One region of the Paenibacillus puldeungensis genome, then DNA from elsewhere that is predicted to be linked to it. Evidence: riboswitches for the same ligand, from Rfam matches in the RefSeq annotation. Region 1 holds a riboswitch; each other region holds the start of a gene.
What was found. A riboswitch is a leader RNA that binds a small molecule or an ion and turns the genes downstream of it on or off. The one in region 1 is predicted to bind cyclic di-AMP.

Region 1 (4,515 bases):
TTGCATTTACCGGATCTGGTATCCAAACTGGGAAAGGATCAAGCTTCGGCATTACCGGATGGCCATCCCCATCTCCATCCCTATGTACTTGTAGACTGTCTGACCCTCTGGTTATCGAACGTGTTGCTTAGTGCCGAGTCCGAGGAGTTTTCTTCCTCTACCGAAGTCGTTAAACAGGAGATCGACCGTCTTGCCTCTGCTGTCGCTGCTTTTCCAGGTACCATTGTTCTGGTAACCAATGAGGTAGGAAGCGGGATCGTCCCGGAATATCCGTTAGGAAGGCTGTACCGTGATTTAGCAGGAATGCTGAACCAGACAATCGCCGACATTTCGGATCAGTTTTTTCTCGTTACTGCCGGAATTCCCATTGAATTAAAAAGCAGGGAGTATCGATTATGAGCCGGAAGGATCGTCCGATATTAGCTGCCTTTCAATTTTTGTCCAGGTTTCCGATCCGTGTGGAGCTCGATTTTACGCCCGATCTGCTGCGCAGAAGCGCAAAGTACTATCCGCTTGTGGGAGCGGTGATCGGATTACTGATCTGGGCTGCAGCCGCTATATTCTCTTTGGCGCTCCCTGCGCTCCCTGCTGCGGTCCTGACACTCGTAGTTTGGGTATGGATTACCGGCGGGCTTCATTTGGACGGCTGGATGGACACCGCCGACGGATTGCTCAGCTATAGATCCCGGGATAAAATGCTGGAAATTATGAAGGATAGCCGAGTCGGTGCGATGGGAGTAATGGCTTGCGTATTGCTGCTACTTCTCAAAATGTCGCTTATTGTCTCCTTGCTGGAAAAAGGCCCCTTTTACACCGGGCTGGCCTTCATGACGGCACCAGTATGGAGCCGATGGTTCATGACTTGGGCGATGCGGACATGGCCTAAGGCCCGGCAGGGTGAAGGCCTAGCTAGTCATTTTCAGGGTTTTGAAACCCGTGCTGCTGTCCATTCTGGCGTGCTCGCATTCCTGCTATCGGCATCAGGTATGCTGCTGGCAGAAATCTCTTTGGTGGGGAGAGGGACTGAGCTACCCTGGCTGCAGCTGCTCTTCTATTTTTTGCTCCACCCTATACTTGCTTGGGGGATGGGGACCTGGGCAGCCCGCCGCATAAACGCAAAACTTGGCGGATTAACCGGCGATACCTATGGGGCATTGAACGAAGGACTGGAGGTCTTATTGCTCCTTTTCGCAGTGATTTTGTTTCGGTGATACGCGACCTTAACAACAAACTTTGACAACGCCTCCAAATTTGAGTTAACATAATAATACGCTTAGTTTTCGATGAGTAAAGTCGAAAAGCGGGGGAACCAATCATTGGGGCGAATCGTTTACATCAGAACGTAGGGATCCATCTTTCCCGAGCCCGTCAGCTAACCTCGTTTGCAGTGGATGGGTCATAATTCCTCATATTTTCAGTCATCCATCATTGACCCTTTTTATAGGGTCTTTTTGTTTTTTTATAAGACCTCTCACCGCGAAATTAAGGCGGAGTGCTATATCATTCACTGCGATTGGTTTCTCGCTTCTCTTCATTACGAATCGTCACATTCAAAGGAGGAGATCGAGCATGGCACAGCCCAAGTTTATTACCGACATTGAAAAGGTGAAACAGTTATTCGAACATGAGCGTGAAGAACTACGTCCCATCACCGACAAATTCGTATTTCGAGCAAACGACTATTATCTGAAACTCATTGACTGGAATGATCCTGAGGATCCGATCCGCAAGCTGGTTATCCCAAACACGGGAGAACTCAAGGAGTATGGGCGCTGGGATGCCTCCGACGAAGCCGCCAATTATGTTGTTCCTGGCTGCCAGCACAAATATCGGACAACTGCTTTGTTAATCGTGTCCGAGGTATGTGGTTCATACTGTCGATACTGTTTCCGAAAACGGCTGTTCCGCAATGATGTGAAGGAAGCGATGTCCGACGTGACTCCAGGCATTGAGTATATTGCTAACCACCCCGAAATTAACAATGTACTTCTGACTGGCGGCGACAGTCTCATTCTTGCCACAAAGAAGCTTCGTACCATACTGGAGAAACTACGGTCCATCGAGCATGTTAAAATCATACGCCTCGGCTCCAAAATTCCGGTGTTCAATCCAATGCGCATTTACGAAGATCCCGAGCTGCTCGAGCTAATCAAGGAATTCTCGAGCGTGGAGAAGCGGATTTATGTCATGGCTCATATTAACCATCCCCGCGAAATTACGCCGGAGGCCGTACGTGGTTTTCAAGCGCTGCATGATGCCGGAGCGATCGTCGTTAATCAAACACCAATTCTTAAAGGCATTAACGATGATTCTGCCGTTCTAGGAGATCTGCTAGACCGCTTATCTTGGGCAGGCGTGACACCGTATTATTTTTTCATCAACCGCCCAGTGGCCGGAAACTCTGATTTTGTTATCCCGCTTAAACGGGCATACAGCCTTGTGGAGGAAGCCAAAGCACGAACTTCAGGGCTTGGGAAACGCGTTCGTCTATCCATGAGTCATGCCTCGGGCAAAATAGAGATATTGGCGATTGAAAACGGTCAAGCCTATTTGAAGTATCACCAATCCCGCGATAACGAATACGGCAAGTTTATGGTGCTAGAATGCCCGGACGATGCCGCATGGTTTGATGATCTGCCGGGGAGCGGGGCGTACTGGAGGAAACCGGAGAGTAAGAAGGATAGCTGCCAGACTGCGCTTGAACTATCAGATATTGGCGTGTAGGGCTCAAACGCAAATATATAATGTATCAAAAAAGACGTACTCCCTTGACCGGCTTCGGTGCATGGAGTACGTCTTCTACTGGTAATCAGCAATTGTGCCAGCTACACTTGAAACTTCCCAATGGACTCTCTTAGGGACAAAGCTTGCTCATGCAGCGAGCGAACTGTTTTGGCGTGTGATTCCATTTCGCTGAGCTGTTGCTCGGAATATTTCGAAATTTGTTCCATGTTCTCAAGCGATTTGGCTGTAATGTTTGCCGATTCCTCTACAGAGGCGGTGACTTCCTCCGTACCGGCGGACACCTCTTGCGTAGAGGCGGATACAGATTGGATCGTCAAATTGATATTGTCAATGAGCCGGGTTAATTGTTCGAAGGCAAGCCCAGCTTTCTTTACCCGGTCGGTACCGGACACAATTTCTTGACTGGCGCGGTGCATAGCGTTGACAGAGTTTTCCGATTCCTCGCGAATGCTCAGCAAATATTCCCCGATTTCTTCCATGGCGAGGCGCGATTGCTCAGCCAGCTTCCGCACTTCCTCGGCCACGACGGCAAATCCCTTGCCGTTTTCACCGGCTCGAGCCGCTTCGATCGCAGCGTTTAAGGCAAGAATATTAATCTGCTTCGTGATTTCAGTAATCGTTCCGACCACACTCGCAATGGATTCAGAGCGTTCGTTCAAAACACGGATGTGCGTCAGGGTTTGATCTGCAGCATCTTCAACCTGCTGCATTTGCAGCACTGCGGTTTGTGCAAGGTCATTGCCATCTCCAGCTTCCTTGGCGGCTTGACCGATCCGTTCGGTAACCTCTGCAGAAGAGGTTGCAATGTGCTGAACTCCTTCAGAAATTTCCTCCATGGCTCGTGCATTCTCCGCCGCAGCCGAGGCAATCATTATGCTCCCTGATTCAATTTCACGCGTGGCTGCATTAGAGCGGGTGATCAAGTCCTCGAAGGTAGTAACTGATTTCGCCAGGTGATCCGAGCCGCTCACAACGGTTTGAGATGTTTCCATGACTTTAGAGAACATCTCTTTAAGCTGATTCGACATCGTACGGAAGCCACTGGCTAATTGTGCGACTTCATCATGACCGACAACCTCAATGTTTTGGCGAAAATCGCCACTAGCCATTTTTTCGGTAACTGCTACCAGCTTCTTGATTGACTTGGTGACGCGGCTGCTGTTTATGTATGCGACGATAAGACCGACGACAATGACAAATACCGTAATTGCGCTACAAATCCAAAAGATTTCGCTCCGCTTCTCTTCAATAAAAGTAGCATCAAGACCTACAGCCAGCAGCAATTCACTGCCGGGGATTGCGATATAAGCCGTTTTATGTGACCCATACTTGTCAGAATAAAGATCACTGATTTGCACTCCGCCTTTGGAAGTGTTCTTCATCGCCTCGATAGTCTGGAGCTTGTCCCCCGCCTTCATACCAGAATTCTCATTTGTTGCTAGGACAGTAGCGGAATCTGCCTGTAAATGAAGCAGGTAGGCGGTGTTTAATTTAAAGTCTTTGGTGCTCTTCGTTAAATAGGTCTCTACGGTAAAACGTGAATTTTCCTGTCCCTTCAAAAGCTGTAGGGATTGGGTGGTGTCCAGCTGTTTGTATATGTCCTGAGTACTGGTCAACAGGACCTTATCAAACTGCGGAAGCACATTTTGATTGATGATTCCCATGGCGATGTAATTAAAGCTTACACTGAATAATAAAGATGATACCACGATGACCGCCGCATAGGTTGCCATAAATTTGCGGCTGATGGAGCGACTGATTTTGAACATG
Region 2 (4,515 bases), on a different contig from region 1:
ACGTTAACGGCCAGCCTGGCGGTAAAGCTGAAACGGCAACTGCTCTACTCCAAGCAGAGGGAGGCGCACACAGCCGTACTTTATGAGCTCAGCCAGCAGATGAGCAATATTACAGACATTCACTCCTTGTTAGACAATGTCTCCCGGCAAGTTTCACAAACCATAGGTTCGGAGAACGCAATTTATTTGCCGGATGAACAGAACAATCTGGTGCTAACCCACCGTTCCGACGTTCATAGTGATTGGGGACAGGGTGAAACGGAAAAAGTGATTGCGAAGCTGGCGTTCGATCATGGCGAAGCAGTTGGATACGGAACCCATACCCTGAGAGACTCTTCGGGACACTACATGCCGCTGCGAACCGAAGACCATGTGCATGGGGTACTGGCGCTCAATTTGAAAGAGCGGAGAATCGGTTTCACAACCGAACAACAGCGTATGCTGCAAGCCCTTGGCGGTTTGACCGCCAGCGCTATAGCTCGCGTGAAACTGGCGGAGGAAGCCAAAATTGCGCATTTGACGGCTGAATCGGAACGGATTCGCACGGCCATTCTAGATTCGGTGTCTCATGAGCTGCGCACCCCGTTAGCAGCCATTATCGGTTCGGCAACCGGTCTGATCGAAGGCGACTCCCTTTTTTCTCCGGAAGATCGCATGGAGTTGCTCCTGAATATTCGGGACGGCGCCCTCCGTATGAATCGACTGGTGGTAAATCTGCTCAGCATGGTGCAATTGGAAAGCGGGATGCTTCGGCTTAGAACAAACTGGTGTGATGTAGAAGATTTGATCGGTGTCACATTGGCTCAGGTTAAGGATTTTCAACAGCATCGAAAATTGTCGGTAAACCTTCCTGAATCGGCCCCTATCGTATCGGGAGATGAAGTATTGCTCGAGCAAATGCTGGTCAATGTGGTCAGCAATGCGATTAAATATAGCCCGGATTACAGCGAAATCGGCATTGCTGTGTCGTCTGTAGAAGACAACCTTGTTATTTCCATCTCTGATCAAGGAATCGGACTCAAGAATGATGAATATACGAAGATATTTGAAAAATTTTATCGAGCAAACGCAAACAAGAAAATAACCGGTACAGGATTGGGACTCGCCATTTGTAAGGGAATCGTGGAGCTGCACAATGGAACTATTACAGCAAAGCCGAATGAACCGCAAGGGATCGTAATTACGATAACGCTGCCCTTAAGCAAGCAGTATGGAATATATTCTGAACCGCAAGGAAAAGGGGCGGAGAATGATGACCATAAATAATCATGGATCTCGTATATTAATTGTCGATGACGAACCTCAAATTCGTAAACTTCTGAAAGTGACCTTACAGGCGCATCAATATTCAATTCACGAAGCGTCTACAGGAGAGGAAGGTGTGCTGCAAGCCTCTTTGGCTCATCCGGATCTGATCGTGCTTGATCTCGGACTGCCGGACATGCCCGGTATGGAGGTGTTAGCCCGCATACGGGACTGGTCAAACGTGCCGATCATTGTACTGACGGCCAAAGACAGAGAGGAAGACAAGATCGTGGCATTGGACAACGGCGCCGACGATTATGTGACCAAGCCATTCAGCATGGGTGAACTGGTTGCCAGAATTCGTGTGGCCCTGCGTCATGCAGCTAAATCGGCAAACGAACCTATCCTTCAGCTTGGCGAACTAACCATCGATTTGGCGCAGCGAATTGTAGAATTGAATGGAGAACGCATTAAGCTGACTCCGACAGAATATGACCTTCTGAAGGTTCTAGCCTCCAACGCCGGAAAGATCGTAACGCAGCGGCAATTGCTTCAGCAGGTTTGGGGCAGCCATTATGATGAGTCCGAAAGCCACTACCTGAGGGTATACATCGGACACCTGCGTAAGAAACTGGAAAAGGACTCGACGCAGCCCAAATTAATCGTTACGGAGCCCGGAATCGGATATCGTCTTCTTCCTCAGGAATAGAGCTGAAATCTTAGCTATCGTGAGTAAGATGCACGAGAAATGTTCATAAATGTATTTTTTTCTCATTTCATTTGTACTGAAGCTTGAATTTCCTTTTTCTTTATCTTCAGGCATCTTTCGGCGCTTTTACAAAAGGATTTGAGAAGTAGTATGATTCGGTTTAAACGAACGCTGAATTCCCGTTATACGGGAAGCGGGGGAACCATCGGATCGCAAGGTACGGTCCATTTGGGGTGAATCCGAAAAGAGACGACTTTCCGTCTCATAAGGTAGGGCGACTCTCACCGCCCGAATCCGGCAGCTAACCTCGTAAGCGTAGCAGAGAGAACCTTTATTTTGCCATGCTTTTGCGCCAGGCTTTTTTGCCTGTCCTCGCAGACCGCAGCAGAGGTTTGTTCTCTGTCTGTGGTTTTTTTCTGTAATCATACGGCCAAAAGAACTTTATTACGTTCTAAGCCGACGGAGGACCAATAAACATGAGGGCTTATTATTTGGGGACACATCGGGATCTGCTGGACCCGGTTAGTTTGCGTTATCTGCGTTTCGGAGCGCTTTGGTATGAGGAACACGGCCAAAGATTGGTCGTCGGCTATGGTTTTGGTGAAAGCAAAATCGAGATCCTTCGCCAATTCGGTGCTCAGGCATCCTGCCAAGCATGCATGGATATGGAGATCGTGCATGAGATCTATCAAAAAATCAGAAAACAACAGCAGGAACAAGATTGGTCCGAACACCGACAGCTTCCGCTTCTATCCGCTTTTAAAAAACCATGGAGGAATATGTCTTCAGGCTGGTACGTCTTAAAATTTCAAAAATCATTTCCTGTTCATTTATCCATTGTTCACAAAACAAAATATACCGTATGGATTGAGCATTCTGCCGTTTGTGAAAACGAAGCGGAAATCCAATGTTGCATTGAAAAAGCTGCGGCAGCTCACCATATTGACCTTAAATGGGTGGAAGGTTGGGGAGGAAAGCGGAATGGTTAAAAATCAGCTCAATTCCGACTCGGCCTTTTTTCCGTCATGGTCGACCGTAATTTGCCGAATCCATCGTCTATCAATTAATCTTAAAGGAGACAATATAAGAATCGAGCTACAGGGGACGGAAAGAGGTCATAAAGATGAACACCAAATATTTGGCAAGCATCTCGCTATTCATTATGTTTTGCGGCTTTATAGGCACATTATTATTACCCCAATCTACTTTTATTCTATTGTTGAAGGGGAGCTTTGAGGCAGGTCTGGTAGGGGGCATGGCCGATTGGTTTGCGGTTACTGCATTATTTCGCCATCCACTAGGTATCCCTATCCCCCATACTTCGTTATTACTAAAAAATAAAAACAAAATTACACGTTCGTTGATTTCCGCCGTTGAGAATGAGCTTTTAAATAAGCAAAGCATTGAAGCCAAGCTTCGGTCCGTTCACGTTTTGGAAACGTCATTCTTCATGCTAGCCAAATTACTGAGCAGGAAGAAAACCAGATTGGGCATACTGAATTTCTGCGAAACGCTGCTGCGGCAGCTGCCGGCAGAGAAATGCGTTCCGTATCTACAAAACGGATTATCCGTCTGGCTTAGTAAAGTTGATATTAGCTCCGCAACGAAAAATGTCTATCTGCAAGCCGTACGTTCCGGATACGATTACAAGGTTATCGACCTCGCGGCCACGGGACTAATCAAGTGGCTGGAGCAGGAGAATACAGGGGCACTCCTCGGCAGCATGGCGTACCGGAAATTATCGGAAATGAAAAGCAAAGGAATCAAAGGATTTTTCCTTCAGGCTGTAACAGGCTTTTTGACTGAAGATAAACTAGGTGTAATTCTGCAGGATTTGTCTCTTTCGGCGGCAAAAGAACTTATGGACGAGGCTAATCCTCTGCGCGAAAAGCTCATTCAGGAGCTGCGCAGCACATTGCTTCGGCTCATTGAAGATGAAGATAAGCTGCAGACTATCCGGAATTGGACTATAAATCAAATACAAGAAGAGTATGGAACGAATTTTCTGGCTTCAAGCATTGAAAACTTACGGGCGGCGGCGCTTGAGAGACTGGAGGAAGAACGCATAGCCGGGGGGCGCAAAATCTTTACGCTATACGGTTCCTTAATCCGGTTCATCAAGAGTCGCAAGCCGGAGGTTCTCGCGTCCATGGAGGACCGTCTTACGCAGTATTTGATCAATCTGGCGGCTTCGAATCATCATCTTATAGGTCAATTGGTAAAGGATAACCTGGACCAAATGGACGATGAGTCTTTAGTGATAATGCTTGAGGAAAAGCTTGGAAAAGACTTGCAATGGATTCGCGTCAATGGAGCCCTTTGCGGTTTTATACTGGGTTTTATGCTCACTTTAGTTTCCCTTATGATTTCGAGATAGCGCCAAAGGGTAGAAAAATGGTAGAAGTTTTGCTTCGGCAGACAAAAAACGCGGCCCCCGAAAACCTCGAAGACCGCGTTCTGCTTAGATTGTTTAGGATGCTGGTGAAGGGATTCGAACCCCCGACCTACGCATTACGAATGCGTTGCTCTACCAGCTGAGCTACACCAGCGAAAAACTTTTT
Region 3 (4,515 bases), on a different contig from region 1:
GGACACGGAGATGGATGGTAGACGAATCATAAGCGTAGGCCCATTTATCTCTTGGCACATGATACACCGCTTCCAGCAGCACGGATGTTCACTCCTCTTCGCAGGAAATAGCTGAAAACCAAATCATGCTACTGTTATTCCCACTTAACGCACGTGCCATCAAAAAAATAATACACATAATTATGCATATTATTGACCACAGTAATATAAAAGATGGCAAACCCTCCAATAACTTTGATAGAAAGTATGAAAATATAATGAATGCTATGAAAAACCTTTGCATATATATGCAATCTGATTTATAATTAGCCCAGTAATGATGATACCAATGCATAATTGAAACAAGAACAGGAGAGAGAATAATGAAAAAATGGGGCATATTACTAGTAGCAATGATGATGGTAACGATGGTGCTTGCCGCATGCGGACAAGAAAAAAATGGCAGCGGTAACCAGGCTAACGATAAAACGACCAGTCAAGCGGGAAGTCAAAATAAGGCTGACGAGTCTGGAAATAAAACGGAAGGCGGCAAAAAGCTGATTGTTGGGATGAGCGCTGACTTCCCTCCTTATGAGTTCCACATCAAGGACGCAAACGGAGAAGATCAAATTGTCGGTTTTGACGTAGAGATCGCCAAAGAAATTGCCAAGGATTTAGGTGCTGAGCTCGAAGTCAAAGATATGCAGTTCGATTCCTTGTTAAACGAGCTGGCGAGCAGCCGTGTAGATCTGGTTATCTCTGGACTCAGCCCGAAGCCGGAGCGTAAAAAACAAATCGACATGTCGAAAATTTATTACAAAGCAGAGCAGGCGATCGTAACCCGCTCTGAGGATAAAGCAAAGTATGCAACGATGGACTCGTTGAAAGGTGCTAAGATCGGCGTACAAAAAAGCTCCATCCAAGAGGATATGGCCAAACAAGTTCCGGAAGCTAAGCTGACTTCGCTCGCAAAAATTAACGACATTATTATGCAACTGAAATCAGGTCGTGTAGATGTAGCCATTATTGAAGGACCAGTTGCTAAGTCTTTTGTTAAAAACGTAGAGGGCATCGACATTACCGACGCAAAACCGGTAACGGAAGATGAAGGTTATGTGATCGGCGTTAAGAAAGGCAATCAAGAAATGCTGGATCAAGTCAACAAGACGCTGGATCGCCTGATTTCAAGCGGAAGCATCGATAAATTTGTGGCCGATGCGAGCGCACTTGCCGAAAAATAAGTAACGGATCGATCTGCAGAAAATAGCGGAGCTCATTCGCTATTTTCTATTTTTTTGTTTTAGGTTTTTAGGTAAAATAGGAGGAATGATCGCTTTATGAATCTCATTGATATGTTTATCGAATATCGGAGCTATTTTCTAACCGGTTTGCAATATACCCTTTTGCTCGCAGCCATCGGGGTATTTTGTGGCTTTATTCTAGGGATGATTGTTGCGTTGATCCGTATGTCTTCCTGGGGGATTGTCCGTTTTATAGGTCACGCGTGGGTAGAATTTCTGCGTGGTACTCCAATGCTTGTGCAGTTATTTATTATTCACTACGGTTTTCCTACAATCGGAATTAGTTTTTCCCCGATTGAATCCGGTGCGATTACGTTATCGATTAACAGTTCCGCTTATTTGGCAGAAATTTTCAGGGCAGGAATTCAAGGCGTTGACCGCGGACAAGGAGAGGCGGCGCGTTCTTTGGGGATGACGCGTGGAATGGCTTTACGGTTTATAATTATTCCACAAGCGGTTAAGACAGTGCTTCCAGCGATCGGCAATGAGTTCGTAACGATTATCAAGGAATCGTCTATCGTTTCGATCATCGGGATCACCGAGCTCATTTTCCAATCCGGTGCGATTGTCGGTATTACGTATAACGGGATGACACCATACTTAATCGTAGCGGTTATGTACTTTATCCTGACATTTACCTTATCCCGTATATTAGGTATATTCGAAAGGAAGTTGAAGACCAGTGATCATCGTTAATGATTTGCATAAAAAATTCGGTTCGCTGCATATTTTGAAGGGCATTGACTTGGAAATCTCTAAAGGGGAAGTCGTCGTAGTCATTGGCCCTAGTGGTTCGGGGAAAAGTACTTTTCTGCGCTGCTTGAACCTGCTAGAAGAGCCGACCCAAGGTGAAATTAAGTTTGAGGGCGAGTCCATTACAGGAAAGGGGCACAACATTAATAAGACCCGTGAAAAGATGGGGATGGTGTTCCAGCAATTTAATTTGTTCCCGCACAAAACGGTAATCGATAACATCACCTTAGCGCCGATTCGCGTGAAGAAGATGGATAAGAGCAAAGCGGAAGCAATAGCTATGGATTTGCTGCGCACAGTCGGTCTTGAAGACAAGCGGGACGCATATCCATCCCAGCTGTCCGGCGGTCAGAAGCAGCGGATTGCCATTGCCCGGGCGTTAGCCATGGAACCGCATGTGATGCTGTTTGATGAACCTACGTCTGCACTTGACCCCGAGATGGTCGGTGAGGTGCTTGACGTTATGAAAAAGCTGGCTGAGCGCGGTATGACGATGGTAATCGTAACCCATGAGATGGGCTTTGCCCGCGAGGTAGGAGATCGAATCTTGTTCATGGACCAAGGCGTTATCGTCGAGCAAGGAACACCACAGCAAGTATTTGGTTCGCCACAGCATCAGCGGACACAGGATTTTTTAGGAAAAGTGCTATAATATCTCGCTATTTAAGGACCGTCCGGTTGATCTGGGCGGTTTTTAATTTTGATGACAGGATCAACTAAATAGATAACAATATGTTTACTTCTAGGCTTGAGAAAGGCGCGTTGCGTCGGCCTTATTTTTAGTTGGGAATATTTTCACGTTCAATTGGTAACAAAATTGTGATATATTCAAAAGGCCGAAACCTGCTCCAAGCAGGTGCGGGGGACGATTTATGAAGACAGATGGCTATTGATGGCTATCGATGTTTTCTTGGGGTGAAGCGCTTACTTAAGCGCCGGGGACAATCCTTTTTCCCGAATCCGACAACTAACTCCGCAGGCGATCGCAAAGGAGGGCATCATGTTGAAACAACGTATTTGGTCTAAGGTTTTAAAATCAGCGGTCGCAGCCGCAAGTATTGCAATGGTTCTTCAGACGGCACCCGTATATGCGGACACAGTACATAAGGCTAAGGAGGGAGACACCTTCTACGAATTGGCCCAGAAGTACGGAGTGAATCTTGTGCAGTTGATGAATGCGAATAAGGATGTTAATCCAACGAATATTTACGAAGGGATGGACATCACTATCCCTGGGAAGGAACTTCGTGCCTTATCCACAGCCGGGCCTGCTAAGATTGAAACCATAGAGGCTGCAAAAGCAGCTGTATCGCCACTTAGCGTAATATCTGCCGAAAATATGGTTGAGGCGTGGGGCAAGACGTTTAATTACAGTAGCACACTGCAGGTAAAAGCGAGCGCTTATTCCGCAGCCGAAAGTGAGAACGGAAAATGGGGAGCTGTCGACTATTTCGGTAAGCCTCTAAAGCTGGGTACGATCGCGGTCGATCCGAAAGTGATTCCTATGGGCACCAAGGTGCTCGTTACTGGTCACAGCCATTCAGGACTTCCGAAGCAGGCATTTGTGGCGACAGCTAGCGACCAGGGCGGAGCAATAAAAGGCCGGCGTATCGATATTTTTATCCCCGGTAGCCAAAAAGCGGTAGCTCATTTCGGCTATCAGGACGTAACACTTTATATTTTAAACTAGTTTAAAAATAAAAGGGCTTTCCTTAAAGGGAGAGCCCTTTATTTTTATAGTTATCGGTATTTGACGGTATGCAGTAGCTCGGTCAAATCGACAAAGCTGTAGCCGCTGGCTTTGAGAAAACGGATAATTTCCGGCAATGCCTTGACCGTTCCTGTCAAGTCAGAGCCTACCCCTCCGCCGCCATGGTGGAGAACGATGGAGCCGGGGCCAACGGAAGATAAGACATTTCGCTTAACCTTTTCTTTGCTAAGACCTTTCCAATCCAAAGAATCCACGTCCCAATTGACGATCATATATCCGTTTTTCTTAAGCCATTTGACCTGTTCTTCCTTTATCTCACCGTAAGGTGGACGGATCAGCTTTGGCCTATAGCCAACGGTGCGCTGTATAACTTTTTCCGTGCGCAAGATTTCATTTTGAAACTGTTTCAACGAACGTTTCTTGAAAGCAGGGTGGCTAAAGGAGTGATTCCCTATAAGATGTCCTTCGGAGTGGATTCGTTTTACAAGTGTGGGAAACTTCTTAGCTCGACTACCAACGATGAAAAAGGTCGCCTTCACCCCTTCCTTTCGCAGAGCTTCTAAAATTTGAGGTGTGAATCTGGGATCAGGCACATCGTCAAAAGTTAGGGCCACCTGCTTAATCTCAGAATCCCCTCGGAATTTAAACGTTTCAGAGTACTTCTTCCGCAGTTCTGCCAAGTTTTTCGGCTTGCTAAGGGAAAGCATGGTTTCAGCCGGAGCGACGGTTTGTACCGAAATAATTTCGGGAGAATTGTAAGTCGGCTGGGGA

Region 2: another riboswitch for cyclic di-AMP. It lies ahead of ACFQ3W_RS13655 (hypothetical protein); the one in region 1 lies ahead of ACFQ3W_RS22290 (KamA family radical SAM protein).
Region 3: another riboswitch for cyclic di-AMP. It lies ahead of ACFQ3W_RS05280 (3D domain-containing protein); the one in region 1 lies ahead of ACFQ3W_RS22290 (KamA family radical SAM protein).

The regions. Positions count from the first base shown of each region.
Region 1 is NZ_JBHTLM010000023.1:44,104-48,618, reverse strand. Features, by position in the region: gene cobU (bifunctional adenosylcobinamide kinase/adenosylcobinamide-phosphate guanylyltransferase) at 1-399, shown strand, start outside; gene cobS (adenosylcobinamide-GDP ribazoletransferase) at 396-1,211, shown strand; cyclic di-AMP (ydaO/yuaA leader) riboswitch at 1,261-1,402, shown strand; gene ACFQ3W_RS22290 (KamA family radical SAM protein) at 1,570-2,724, shown strand; gene ACFQ3W_RS22285 (methyl-accepting chemotaxis protein) at 2,826-4,514, opposite strand.
Region 2 is NZ_JBHTLM010000009.1:24,592-29,106, reverse strand. Features, by position in the region: gene ACFQ3W_RS13665 (ATP-binding protein) at 1-1,266, shown strand, start outside; gene ACFQ3W_RS13660 (response regulator) at 1,253-1,954, shown strand; cyclic di-AMP (ydaO/yuaA leader) riboswitch at 2,114-2,285, shown strand; gene ACFQ3W_RS13655 (hypothetical protein) at 2,431-2,943, shown strand; gene ACFQ3W_RS13650 (hypothetical protein) at 2,936-3,190, shown strand; gene ACFQ3W_RS13645 (DUF445 domain-containing protein) at 3,078-4,331, shown strand; tRNA gene ACFQ3W_RS13640 (tRNA-Thr) at 4,431-4,503, opposite strand.
Region 3 is NZ_JBHTLM010000003.1:76,301-80,815, forward strand. Features, by position in the region: gene ACFQ3W_RS05260 (alpha-glycosidase) at 1-82, opposite strand, end outside; gene ACFQ3W_RS05265 (transporter substrate-binding domain-containing protein) at 363-1,220, shown strand; gene ACFQ3W_RS05270 (amino acid ABC transporter permease) at 1,317-1,976, shown strand; gene ACFQ3W_RS05275 (amino acid ABC transporter ATP-binding protein) at 1,963-2,685, shown strand; cyclic di-AMP (ydaO/yuaA leader) riboswitch at 2,858-3,030, shown strand; gene ACFQ3W_RS05280 (3D domain-containing protein) at 3,034-3,723, shown strand; gene ACFQ3W_RS05285 (polysaccharide deacetylase family protein) at 3,774-4,515, opposite strand, start outside.